2 regions of the Pseudomonas sp. Os17 genome follow, and region 1 is predicted to be linked to the other one. Evidence: predicted binding sites of a transcription regulator. Region 1 holds the regulator's gene; the other holds the start of a gene.

Region 1 (5,871 bases):
TTCCTGCTCGCTGCGCGTCAGGAAACTGTCGACCCGGCGCGCCAGTTCGCGAAACTCTTCAGCACCGACCTCGCGCCGCATGAAGCGTCCCCAATCTGCGCTCAGGGCCTGGGCTTCAGTGCTCAGGCCATTGACCAGCGGGGTGCTGCTCTCTACCAGGTCCATGGTGCGGTTGGCGGCGGCTTCCGTGAGCCGGACCACATAGGACAGGCGCTCAGTGGCATCCGTGATCTGTGAAACTTCCTCGGCTTGCGGCATGTGCGGGTCAATCTGGAAATTGACGATCGCGCTATGCAACTCGCGGGTGAGCTTGCCCACTTCCTGATACAGGCCGCGGTCACGGGTCTGATTGAGCTCATGGATCAATTGCACAGCTTCGCCGAACTTGCCCTTTTCCAGGCTTTCGACCAGTTCCAGCGCATGTTTTTTCAGGGTCGACTCAAAGTCGCCCAGTGAAGATTCGTTATGCTCCATAGCTCCCCCGTGGCGGAATGGCTACGTACATCAACCGATGCGTTCGAAGATCTTTTCGATCTTCTCTTTCAACGCCTGAGCCGTGAATGGTTTGACTACATAGCCGTTAACGCCGGCCTGGGCAGCTTCGATGATCTGCTCGCGCTTGGCTTCCGCAGTCACCATCAACACCGGCAGGTGCTTGAGCTTTTCATCGGCACGCACGTGGCGCAGCAGGTCGATCCCGGTCATGCCCGGCATGTTCCAGTCCGTTACCAGAAAGTCGATGCTCCCGCTGTTGAGTACCGGAATGGCGGTAGTGCCATCGTCGGCCTCGACCGTGTTGGTGAAACCCAGATCACGCAACAGGTTTTTTATGATCCGCCGCATCGTTGAAAAGTCATCAACGATGAGGATTTTCATGTTCTTGTCCAATTCGACCTCCAAGCAGTCTTAAACGCATCCAGCACCTGAACGCGCCATTCAATCAATTCGGCATAACACACAACGACTGCATGGAGCACATACTGCAAGACCGGCGCAGCGCTTGCCTTACCGGTCCCGATCGCAGTGTCCCCACACTGCCTGTCAGCGCGCTCGCCACTCCCCCAAACGCCCCCGCAAACGGGCCGCGCACTGGCTGTGTAACTGGCTGACCCGCGATTCGCTGACCCCCAGGACCTCACCGATTTCCTTGAGATTCAGTTCTTCGTCGTAGTACAGCGCCAACACCAGTCGCTCGCGCTCCGGCAAATTGGCAATCGCATCCGCCAAGGCAGCCTGGAAGCGTTCATCCTCCAGGTCCCGTGACGGCTCGAGATGAGCACTGGCGCCATCCTCATGCAGCCCTTCATGTTCGCCGTCCTGCAACAGGTCGTCGAAACTGAACAGACGGCTGCCCAAGGTGTCGTTCAAAATCCCGTAATAATCGTCGAGACTCAATTGAAGTTCGGCCGCAACTTCGTGATCTTTAGCGTCACGACCGGTTTTAGCTTCAATTGCACGAATGGCATCGCTGACCATGCGTGTATTACGGTGCACCGAACGCGGTGCCCAGTCGCCTTTGCGAACCTCGTCGAGCATCGCCCCGCGGATACGGATACCCGCATAGGTTTCGAAACTCGCCCCCTTGCTCGCGTCGTACTTGGTCGACACTTCCAGCAAACCGATCATTCCGGCCTGAATCAGGTCTTCCACCTGAACACTGGCCGGCAACCGCGCCAGCAAGTGATAGGCAATGCGCTTGACCAGAGGCGCGTAGCGCTCGATCAATTCATATTGGCTGTCACGTGCCGACTTCTTGTAGAGGTTGTAGCCGCTGGCAGTCATAGCACCGGTCCCGCTGTTTGATGCACTAGGCGCTCGACAAAAAACTCCAGATGCCCGCGTGGGTTCGCCGGCAACGGCCAGGTATCGACTTTTTGCGCGATGGCCTTGAACGCCAATGCACACTTCGAACGAGGAAAGGCTTCATAGACCGCACGCTGCTTTTGCACGGCCTTGCGCACGCTTTCGTCGTAGGGAACTGCGCCGACGTATTGTAAGGCTACGTCCAGAAAGCGATCCGTGACCTTGGTCAATTTTGCAAACAGGTTGCGCCCTTCCTGAGGACTTTGGGCCATGTTGGCCAGGACCCGGAAACGGTTCATGCCGTAGTCGCGGTTGAGCAACTTGATCAGCGCATAGGCATCGGTGATCGAAGTCGGTTCGTCGCAGACCACCAGCAACACTTCCTGGGCCGCGCGTACAAAACTGACTACCGAGTCACCAATACCCGCAGCGGTATCGATCACCAGCACATCGAGGTTGTCGCCGATGTCGCTGAAGGCCTGGATCAGGCCGGCATGCTGGGCGGGACTCAGGTGCACCATGCTTTGGGTACCGGAGGCGGCCGGGACGATACGGATACCGCCGGGGCCCTGGAGCAGCACATCGCGCAACTCACAGCGCCCTTCGATGACATCCGCCAGGGTGCGCTTGGGTGTCAGGCCCAGCAGGACATCGACGTTGGCCAGTCCCAAGTCGGCGTCCAGCAGCAAGACCCGCCGGCCGAGCTCAGCCAGAGCCAGGGACAAGTTCACTGACACATTAGTCTTGCCGACGCCACCCTTGCCGCCGGTCACCGCAATCACCTGTACGGGATGCATGCTGCCCATGTTCTTTCTTTACCTTGTCTTACTTAGACGGGGCCACATAACTGGCTGCGCGTTCACCGTTGGAACAATGCATGGCAGACCATCGATGTAGATACACTGCAATCTTTTCATGTCTAACTCAGCCGACCCGCTTGGTCGGGCTGTGGTAGAGGTCAGCGAACATGTCGGCCATGGCTTCTTCGCTGGGTTCTTCCTGCATCTGCACGCTCACTGCGCGGCTCACCAACTGATGCCGGCGAGGCAGGTGCAAATCGTCAGGAATCCGCGGGCCGTCGGTCAGATAGGCGACCGGCAATTCATGACTGATGGCCAGGCTCAAGACCTCGCCAAGACTGGCTGTTTCATCCAGTTTAGTCAGGATGCAACCGGCCAGACCGCAGCGCTTGTAGCTGTGGTAGGCGGCGGTCAGCACCTGCTTCTGGCTGGTGGTCGCCAGCACCAGATAGTTCTTCGCGCGGATCCCGCGACCGGCCAGGCTTTCCAGCTGCATGCGCAATGCCGGGTCGCTGGCCTGCAGGCCGGCGGTGTCGATCAGCACCACGCGCTTGCGCAGCAGCGGGTCCAGCGCCTGGGCCAGGGATTGGCCAGGATCGACATGGGTCACCGAGACATTGAGGATACGCCCCAACGTCTTGAGCTGCTCCTGGGCGCCGATACGGAAGCTGTCCATGCTGACCAGGGCAATGTTCTGTGCGCCGTACTTGAGTACATAGCGTGCGGCCAGCTTGGCCAGGGTGGTGGTCTTGCCCATGCCGGCGGGGCCGACCATGGCAATTACGCCACCTTCTTCCAGGGGCTCGACTTCCGGCGTCAGGATCATCCGCGCCAGGTGCGCCAGCAGCATACGCCAGGCCTGGCGCGGCTCGTCGATATCGGTGATCAATGCCAGCAGATCACGGGCTAGCGGACCGGACAGGCCGATGCGCTGCAGACGGCGCCAGAGGTTGGCCTGCTCCGGGCGACTGCCCTGCAATTGGCTCCAGGCCAGGGAACCGAGCTGCACTTCCAGCAGCTCGCGCAGGCCGTTGAGCTCGAAACGCATCGAGTCCAGCGCGCGGGAATCCGCAGCCGGTGCGACTGGCGCCGGGGCCGGACGCGGACGCTCGGTCAGGGTCGGCTCGATCAGCGGTTCGGCAGCGGTCAGCGGCAGGCCGGCGAACAGCTGGCGATTGGTGATCGAGGCGTTGTCGCCCTCGCCCCGCAGGCTCAGTTCGGCCTGGGCGGTGACGATCCGCGACTGAGTCTTGCGCAGCTCGTCCTCAAGCTCCATGTTCGGAACCCGTGGCGACAGGGCCGACAACTTGTAATCCAGGGCAGCCGTCAGCTCGACCCCGCCGGCAATCCGCCGGTTGCCGATGATGGCAGCTTCAGCGCCCAACTCATCACGAACCAGTTTCATGGCCTGACGCATATCGGCGGCGAAAAAACGCTTAACTTGCATAACCCACTACCTCAGCCGTTGGGCCCTACTGTCGCAACGATGGTCACTTGCTTGTTGTCGGGAATTTCCTGGTACGCCAGCACATGCAAACCTGGAACGGCGAGACGCCCGAACCGCGAAAGCATGGCGCGGACCGGACCCGCTACCAACAGAATCACCGGTTGACCTTGCATCTCTTGACGCTGCGCCGCTTCGATCAGCGAACGTTGCAGCTTCTCAGCCATGCTTGGCTCCAGCAGAACGCCTTCTTCCTGGCCTTGTCCTGCCTTCTGCAAACTGCTGAGCAAAATTTGTTCCAACCTTGGCTCCAAGGTGATCACAGGCAGCTCAGACTCAGTGCCTACAATGCTTTGGACGATTGCACGAGACAGTCCGACGCGAACCGCCGCGACCAAAGCGGCAGTATCTTGACTCTTGGCGGCATTGTTGGCGATGGCCTCGGCGATGCTGCGGATGTCCCGCACCGGCACCTGTTCGGCCAGCAGCGCCTGCAACACCTTGAGCAGTTGTGACAGCGACAGCACCCCCGGCACCAGTTCTTCCGCCAGCTTTGGCGAACTCTTGGCCAGCAGTTGCATCAGTTGCTGCACTTCCTCGTGACCGATCAGCTCGCTGGAGTGCTTGTAGAGAATCTGGTTCAAGTGGGTGGCGACCACGGTACTGGCGTCCACCACGGTGTAGCCCAGGGACTGCGCCTGGGGCCGCTGGCTGATCTCGATCCACACCGCCTCCAGGCCGAAGGCCGGATCCCGGGCGGAAATGCCGTTGAGGGTGCCGTAGACCTGCCCCGGGTTGATCGCCAGCTCGCGATCCGGGTAGATCTCGGCCTCGGCCAGGATCACCCCCATCAGCGTCAGGCGATAGGCGCTGGGCGCCAGGTCCAGGTTGTCGCGGATATGCACGGTGGGCATGAGGAAACCCAGGTCCTGGGAGAGCTTCTTGCGCACCCCCTTGATCCGCGCCAGCAACTGCCCACCCTGGTTGCGATCCACCAGGGGAATCAGGCGATAACCCACTTCCAGGCCGATCATGTCGATCGGAGTCACGTCGTCCCAGCCCAGCTCCTTGGTTTCCATGGCCCGGGCCGGAGACGGCAGCAGATCCTGCTGACGCTGGATCTCTTCCTGCGCCTTGAGCTTGACCAGATTCTGCTTTCTCCAGACCAGATACGCCGCGCCGCCGGCCACCGCCGCCAGGCTCAGGAAGGAGAAGTGCGGCATGCCCGGCACCAGCCCCATCACCGCCATCAACCCCGCCGCCACCGCCAGCGCCTTGGGCGAGGCGAACATCTGCCGGTTGATCTGCTTGCCCATCTCTTCGGAACCCGAAGCCCGGGTGACCATGATGGCCGCCGCGGTGGACAGCAACAGCGATGGCAACTGCGCCACCAAACCGTCACCGATGGTCAGCAAGGCGTAAACCTTGCCGGCATCGGCAAAGCTCATGTTGTGCTGGAAGATACCGACCGCCATGCCGCCGATCAGGTTGATGAAGAGAATCAGCAGACCGGCGATGGCGTCACCGCGGACGAACTTGCTGGCACCGTCCATGGAGCCGTAGAACTCGGCCTCCTGGGCCACTTCCAGACGGCGCAGCTTGGCCTGGTTCTGGTCGATCAGGCCGGCGTTCAAGTCAGCGTCGATGGCCATCTGCTTACCGGGCATGGCATCCAGGGTGAAGCGTGCGCTCACCTCGGAGATCCGTCCGGCACCCTTGGTCACGACCACGAAGTTGATGATCATGAGGATCGCGAAGACCACGATACCGACCACGTAGTTGCCGCCGATCACCACCTCACCGAAGGCCTGGATCACCTTACCG
Region 2 (5,871 bases), 3.3 Mb from region 1:
TTTGCAGCCGTTGGCTTTCAGCGCCTTGCGCACACCACGGAAAATATCCGTGAGAGCGGTTTCTTCGCTGACGGCCATGCGCAGGGGATGGTCGAGCTTGATCCCGGTGAACTCCAGCGCCGCGGCTTCAATGTTGGCGCCTTCAAAAGGCTCGACGCGGAAGAAATAGGTGTGTTCGGGGAACACGAAGCCCTTTTCGTCCATGCCGATGGTGGTAGCGGCAATCTCCAGCAGGGCGTCGGTGGCTGAGTTGAAGCCACCGGTTTCTACGTCGACGACTACCGGCAGGTAACCGCGAAAGCGTGCCGCCATTGGATGGCGGGGGGCGCCGCTGTTGCCGTCTTGTTCGTCGTCGAAATGGTCGTCACTCACGAGTGATCCTCCAGCAGGCGCCAGCGCAGTTTTTCACCGGCGCGCAGCGGAATGACAGTCAGCTCGCCGAACGGCAGGCTGGCGGGTGCGGTCCATTCTTCACGAACCAGGGTGATGCGATCGGTGTTGGCCGGCAGGCCGTAGAAGCGCGGACCGTTGAGGCTGGCAAAGGCTTCCAGCTGGTCCAGGGCATTGCGCTGTTCGAACGCTTCGGCATACAGCTCGATTGCGGCGTAGGCGCTGTAGCAGCCGGCACAACCGCAAGCGGCTTCCTTGGCATGCTGGGCGTGGGGCGCGGAGTCGGTGCCGAGGAAGAACTTTTCGCTGCCGCTGGTGGCCGCATCCAGCAGGGCTTCCTGGTGGGTGTTGCGCTTGAGGATCGGCAGGCAATAGAAGTGCGGACGAATACCGCCCACCAGCATGTGATTGCGGTTGTACAACAGGTGGTGCGCGGTGATGGTGGCGCCGACGTTGGCCGAAGCCTCCTTGACGAACTGCACGGCTTCACCGGTGGTGATGTGCTCGAACACCACTTTCAGGCTGGGGAAGCGCTCGACCACGCGACGCATGTGTTCGTCGATGAAGATTTTCTCGCGGTCGAAGACATCGACCTCGCCGCGGGTCACCTCACCGTGGATCAGCAGCGGCAGGCCGACTTCGGCCATGGTTTCGAGCACCGGGAAGATCTTGTCGATGCTGGTCACGCCCGAATCCGAATTGGTGGTCGCACCGGCCGGATACAGCTTGGCGGCGTGCACGAAGCCACAGGCCTTGGCCGCGCGGATCTCGTCCGGCTGGGTGCGGTCGGTCAGGTAAAGCACCATCAGCGGCTCGAAGCGGCTGCCGGCCGGGCGCGCAGCTAGAATACGCTGGCGATAGGCGTCGGCTTCCACGGCGTTGCGCACCGGAGGTACCAGGTTGGGCATGATGATGGCGCGGCCAAAGGTGCGCGCGACATCTGCGACTGTATTGGGCAACACGGCACCATCGCGAAGATGAATATGCCAGTCGTCGGGACGCAGCAGGGTCAGGCGGTCGGACATGGGAGGTTCCAGGCGGGTAAAACTCGGTGGGAATGCTACCGGAAAAGACTCTTCCAGGCACTCGCTATCAAGTTTTGCGACGAGCAACCGATATCCCGAAGGTATGGCGTATTAACGCCTGTCGATTTTTCTGTTGTACACGTCAGTGGAGCCTCCCGTGCGCCAGCGTTATCTAGCCTTGCTCAGTGTGTTTGCCAGCCTGCCCGCGATGGCTCTCACTTTCCAGACTCGTCTGGAGAGCATTGAGTGGACGGTCGAAGGCGACAAATTCGAGTGCCGCCTGATCCAACCGGTAACCGATTTCGGTTCCGGCGAATTCGTTCGCCGCGCCGGCGAGCAGGCGATCTTTCGTCTCAAGAGCTTCAACCCGATGCAGGCGGGGGGCTCGGCGACTCTGCTTGCGGCAGCGGCGCCCTGGCAGCCGGGACGTGGCGACATCAACCTCGGGGCGGTCAAGGCCGGTACCGACGGGGTGCTGATCAACAGCAACCAGATGCAGGCCGGGCGCCTGATCATCGGGCTGCTGGAGGGGCGCAGCCCCGTGGTGCGCAATTATTCCCGTGAAGGCGGAGTGTCCGAAGTGCGCCTGTTGCCGGTGAAGTTCAGCAAGGCGTATGGCGACTATCAAAGCTGCATGGCCAAGCTGCTGCCGATGAACTACGAGCAGGTGAAGCAGGGCGAGATCGGTTTTCCGGGAGGGGGGATCGAACTCGATGCCCGGGCCAAGGCCAAGCTGCAGGTGATGGTGGACTTCATCAAGGCCGACCCGACGGTCAACCACGTCGAACTGGATGGCCACTCGGACAACAGCGGCAATCGCTTGACCAACCGTGACCTGTCCCGTCGTCGTGCACTGGCGGTGATGGAGTTCTTCAAGGCCAACGGCCTGGCGGAAAACCAGATCGTGGTGCGCTTCCATGGCGAGCGTTACCCCCTGGCGCCCAACACCAATGCCGCCAACCGGGCGAAGAACCGTCGGGTCAATGTGCATCTGGAGCGGGTTGCGCCCACCGAAAAGCCGGCTCCAGCGCCCCAGGCGGCCTCTGGCTCCAGCGCTGCTGCGACCTCCTGATACGGCTGTCATCGTCGCGCGCTCGACATAATCTGTCGCTTGGTCGTCATAAGCTGTCGCGCCTCTGTAAATTATCCGCGTGGATCGGTAGACTTGGCGGCTTTCCGTACAACCCCGTGGAGTGATGGCATGGCGGACGTTAACAAGGTCGTTCTGGCGTATTCGGGCGGCCTGGACACTTCGGTGATCCTCAAGTGGCTGCAGGATACTTACAACTGTGAAGTAGTGACTTTCACTGCTGACCTGGGCCAAGGCGAAGAGGTCGAGCCGGCCCGCGCCAAGGCGCAAGCCATGGGCGTCAAAGAGATCTACATCGACGATCTGCGCGAAGAGTTCGTGCGCGATTTCGTTTTCCCGATGTTCCGCGCCAACACCGTCTACGAAGGCGAGTACCTGCTGGGTACTTCCATCGCTCGTCCGTTGATCGCCAAGCGTCTGATCGAGATCGCCAACGAAACCGGCGCCGACGCCATTTCCCATGGTGCTACCGGCAAGGGCAATGACCAGGTGCGTTTCGAGCTGGGTGCCTATGCCCTCAAGCCAGGCGTGAAAGTGATCGCTCCTTGGCGCGAGTGGGACCTGCTGTCCCGCGAGAAGCTGATGGACTACGCCGAGAAGCACGGTATTCCAATCGAGCGTCACGGCAAGAAGAAGTCGCCGTACTCGATGGACGCCAACCTGCTGCACATCTCCTATGAAGGCGGCGTGCTGGAAGACACCTGGACCGAGCACGAAGAAGACATGTGGCGCTGGACCGTCTCCCCGGAGAAGGCTCCTGATACCCCGCAGTACCTGGAACTGACCTACCGCAACGGTGACATCGTCGCCATCGACGGCGTGGAAATGACCCCGGCTACCGTGCTGGCGACCCTGAACCGCATTGGTGGCGAGCACGGCATCGGTCGTCTGGACATCGTCGAGAACCGTTACGTCGGCATGAAGTCCCGTGGCTGCTACGAGACCCCGGGCGGCACCATCATGCTGCGTGCTCACCGCGCCATCGAGTCCATCACCCTGGACCGCGAAGTGGCTCACCTCAAAGACGAGTTGATGCCCAAGTACGCCAGCCTGATCTACACCGGCTACTGGTGGAGTCCTGAGCGTCTGATGCTGCAACAGATGATCGACGCCTCCCAGGCCCACGTGAACGGTGTAGTGCGCCTGAAGCTGTACAAGGGCAACGTGATCGTGACCGGTCGCAAGTCCGATGAGTCGCTGTTCGACGCCAACATCGCCACCTTCGAAGAAGACGGCGGTGCTTACAACCAGGCGGACGCAGCAGGCTTCATCAAGCTCAATGCCCTGCGCATGCGCATTGCTGCCAACAAGGGTCGGACTCTGATCTGATCCCGAGTTGTTGAAAAAGAGCCCCGCCCTATGCGGGGCTTTTTTTTGCCTTTGATTAACTCAACGGCTTGTTGCTGCAGAGCAATGCTTGGACAGAGAAGTTGATTGGAAAAAATGAAGTGAGTGATGGCGGACTTATCAGCGGTTGGCGCTGGAAAAGATGCGGCAGCGTGTAATTTTTTTAGTACGAAAAGTAGCTAATTTGAAGATTAATCCTAAGCAACTTTTCCGTTGAACGCCCTTTATCTAATTTATTTTGTAAGGTAAATCGGTATTGTTTGTAAGGATCGTCCTCGTAGGCTCGTAGCCCCTTTTGGCACGGTGTCAGAGTCAATTCTCTGGGGTATTGTGCGGGCTCTAAAAAACTCTAAGTACTTGGATGGACCTATGAAAAGAGTATTGATCGTGGACGATCATCCTGTTGTTCGCCTCGCTGTTCGCATGTTGATGGAGCGTCATGGCTTTGAAGTAGTGGCAGAAGCAGATAACGGTACGGACGCATTGAAGTTGGCTCTTGAATATGTTCCCGATATCTTGATTCTGGATATTGGCATACCACAACTGGATGGACTTGAAGTTATAGCTCGCCTCATGTTCAGAAGTTTGCCGATCAAGATCCTGGTATTGACGCTGCAAGCGCCAGGGCCCTTTTCCATGCGCTGCATGCAGGCCGGTGCCGCCGGCTACGTGTGCAAGCAGCAGGACATTACCGAGCTGATCAGTGCGGTACGGGCGGTATTGGCGGGTTACAGCTACTTTCCCAACGAGGCGTTGCACACTTTTCGTTCCAGCCAGGGCATCAGCAGCGAGGAAGAAATGATCGAGCTTCTTTCCGGACGTGAGTTGATCGTATTGAAACAGCTCACCAATGGCATGAGTAACAAGGAGATTGCTGAAGGCCTGTGCCTGAGCAACAAGACGGTCAGTACTTACAAGCGGCGGTTATTGGCCAAGCTCAACGCGCGTTCATTGGTTGACCTGATCGAGTTTGCCCAGCGCCATCAGTTGGCGTGAGCCTTGCTGTCCGAGACGATGCTGGACTGCCAGGCCTGAAAGTACGGATAGGGCCGGTCATGCCGCGAGGCTGATCGGCCGGGCGTGACGGCAAGACAGGCACAAAAAAACCTCCGCATGGAGGTTCTTTTGCGACTACAGGTCAAAGTCGTAATCGGCCAGTTGTTTCTGCAGACGCCGCTCTTCCAGAAGATTGTCGATGGTGCGGCGCTTGCTCAGATTGGTTTTCGCCACTTCGACCACCGGTTCGACATCGTCTGTTTCCGCGGCGATGAAGTCTTCTTCTACGTCCAGTTGTTCTTTGCCAGTGCTCATAAGGTCAACTCCAGGCTAAGACTGCCATTGGCGCTCCTTATATCGATATTCTCCTGGCGGGTAAAAAAGATTTTTTCAATCGACTCATTGGCAAAATCAATGCTTCCTCAATCGTCGGAAGTCTTCTGCTTGTATTCGCACAGGTCTTCGATTCGACAGCTGCCGCAGCGTGGCTTGCGGGCCAGGCAGACATAGCGTCCGTGCAGGATCAGCCAGTGATGGGAGTCCAGCAGGAACTCCTTGGGCACGAACTTGAGCAGCTTTTTCTCCACTTCCACCACGTTCTTGCCCGGGGCCAGGCCGGTGCGGTTGCTGACCCGGAAGATGTGGGTGTCCACCGCCATGGTCAGCTGCCGGAAGGCGGTGTTGAGGACCACGTTGGCGGTCTTGCGCCCGACACCGGGCAGGGCTTCCAGTTCTTCCCGGGTTTGTGGCACTTCGCTGTTGTGGCGTTCCACCAGCAGGCGGCAGGTTTCGATGACGTTCTTGGCCTTGCTGTTGTACAGGCCGATGGTCTTGATGTACTCGGACAGGCCTTCGACCCCCAGGGCGTGAATCGCCGCGGGTGTATTGGCCACGGGGAAGAGTTTGGCGGTCGCCTTGTTGACCCCGACGTCGGTCGATTGCGCCGAAAGAATCACCGCGATCAGCAGCTCGAACGGCGAGGAATAGGCCAGTTCGGTCTTGGGCTCGGGATTGTCTTCATGA

Evidence for each region. Region 1 encodes FliA, which starts transcription of late flagellar genes. Its sites were predicted from a motif close to CTAAAGTTTNNNNNNNNNNNGCCGNTAA; they were not measured.
Region 2: the regulator FliA is predicted to act here: its motif matches at 1,482-1,509, upstream of POS17_RS23810 (flagellar protein MotY).

The regions. Positions count from the first base shown of each region.
Region 1 is NZ_AP014627.1:1,850,636-1,856,506, reverse strand. Features, by position in the region: gene POS17_RS08355 (protein phosphatase CheZ) at 1-474, opposite strand, end outside; gene POS17_RS08350 (chemotaxis response regulator CheY) at 505-876, opposite strand; gene fliA (RNA polymerase sigma factor FliA) at 1,042-1,782, opposite strand; gene fleN (flagellar synthesis regulator FleN) at 1,779-2,609, opposite strand; gene flhF (flagellar biosynthesis protein FlhF) at 2,728-4,050, opposite strand; gene flhA (flagellar biosynthesis protein FlhA) at 4,062-5,871, opposite strand, start outside.
Region 2 is NZ_AP014627.1:5,417,512-5,423,382, reverse strand. Features, by position in the region: gene rnt (ribonuclease T) at 1-372, opposite strand, end outside; gene pyrC (dihydroorotase) at 369-1,415, opposite strand; gene POS17_RS23810 (flagellar protein MotY) at 1,573-2,487, shown strand; gene POS17_RS23805 (argininosuccinate synthase) at 2,617-3,834, shown strand; gene POS17_RS23800 (response regulator transcription factor) at 4,222-4,848, shown strand; gene POS17_RS23795 (PA3496 family putative envelope integrity protein) at 4,984-5,163, opposite strand; gene nth (endonuclease III) at 5,271-5,871, opposite strand, start outside.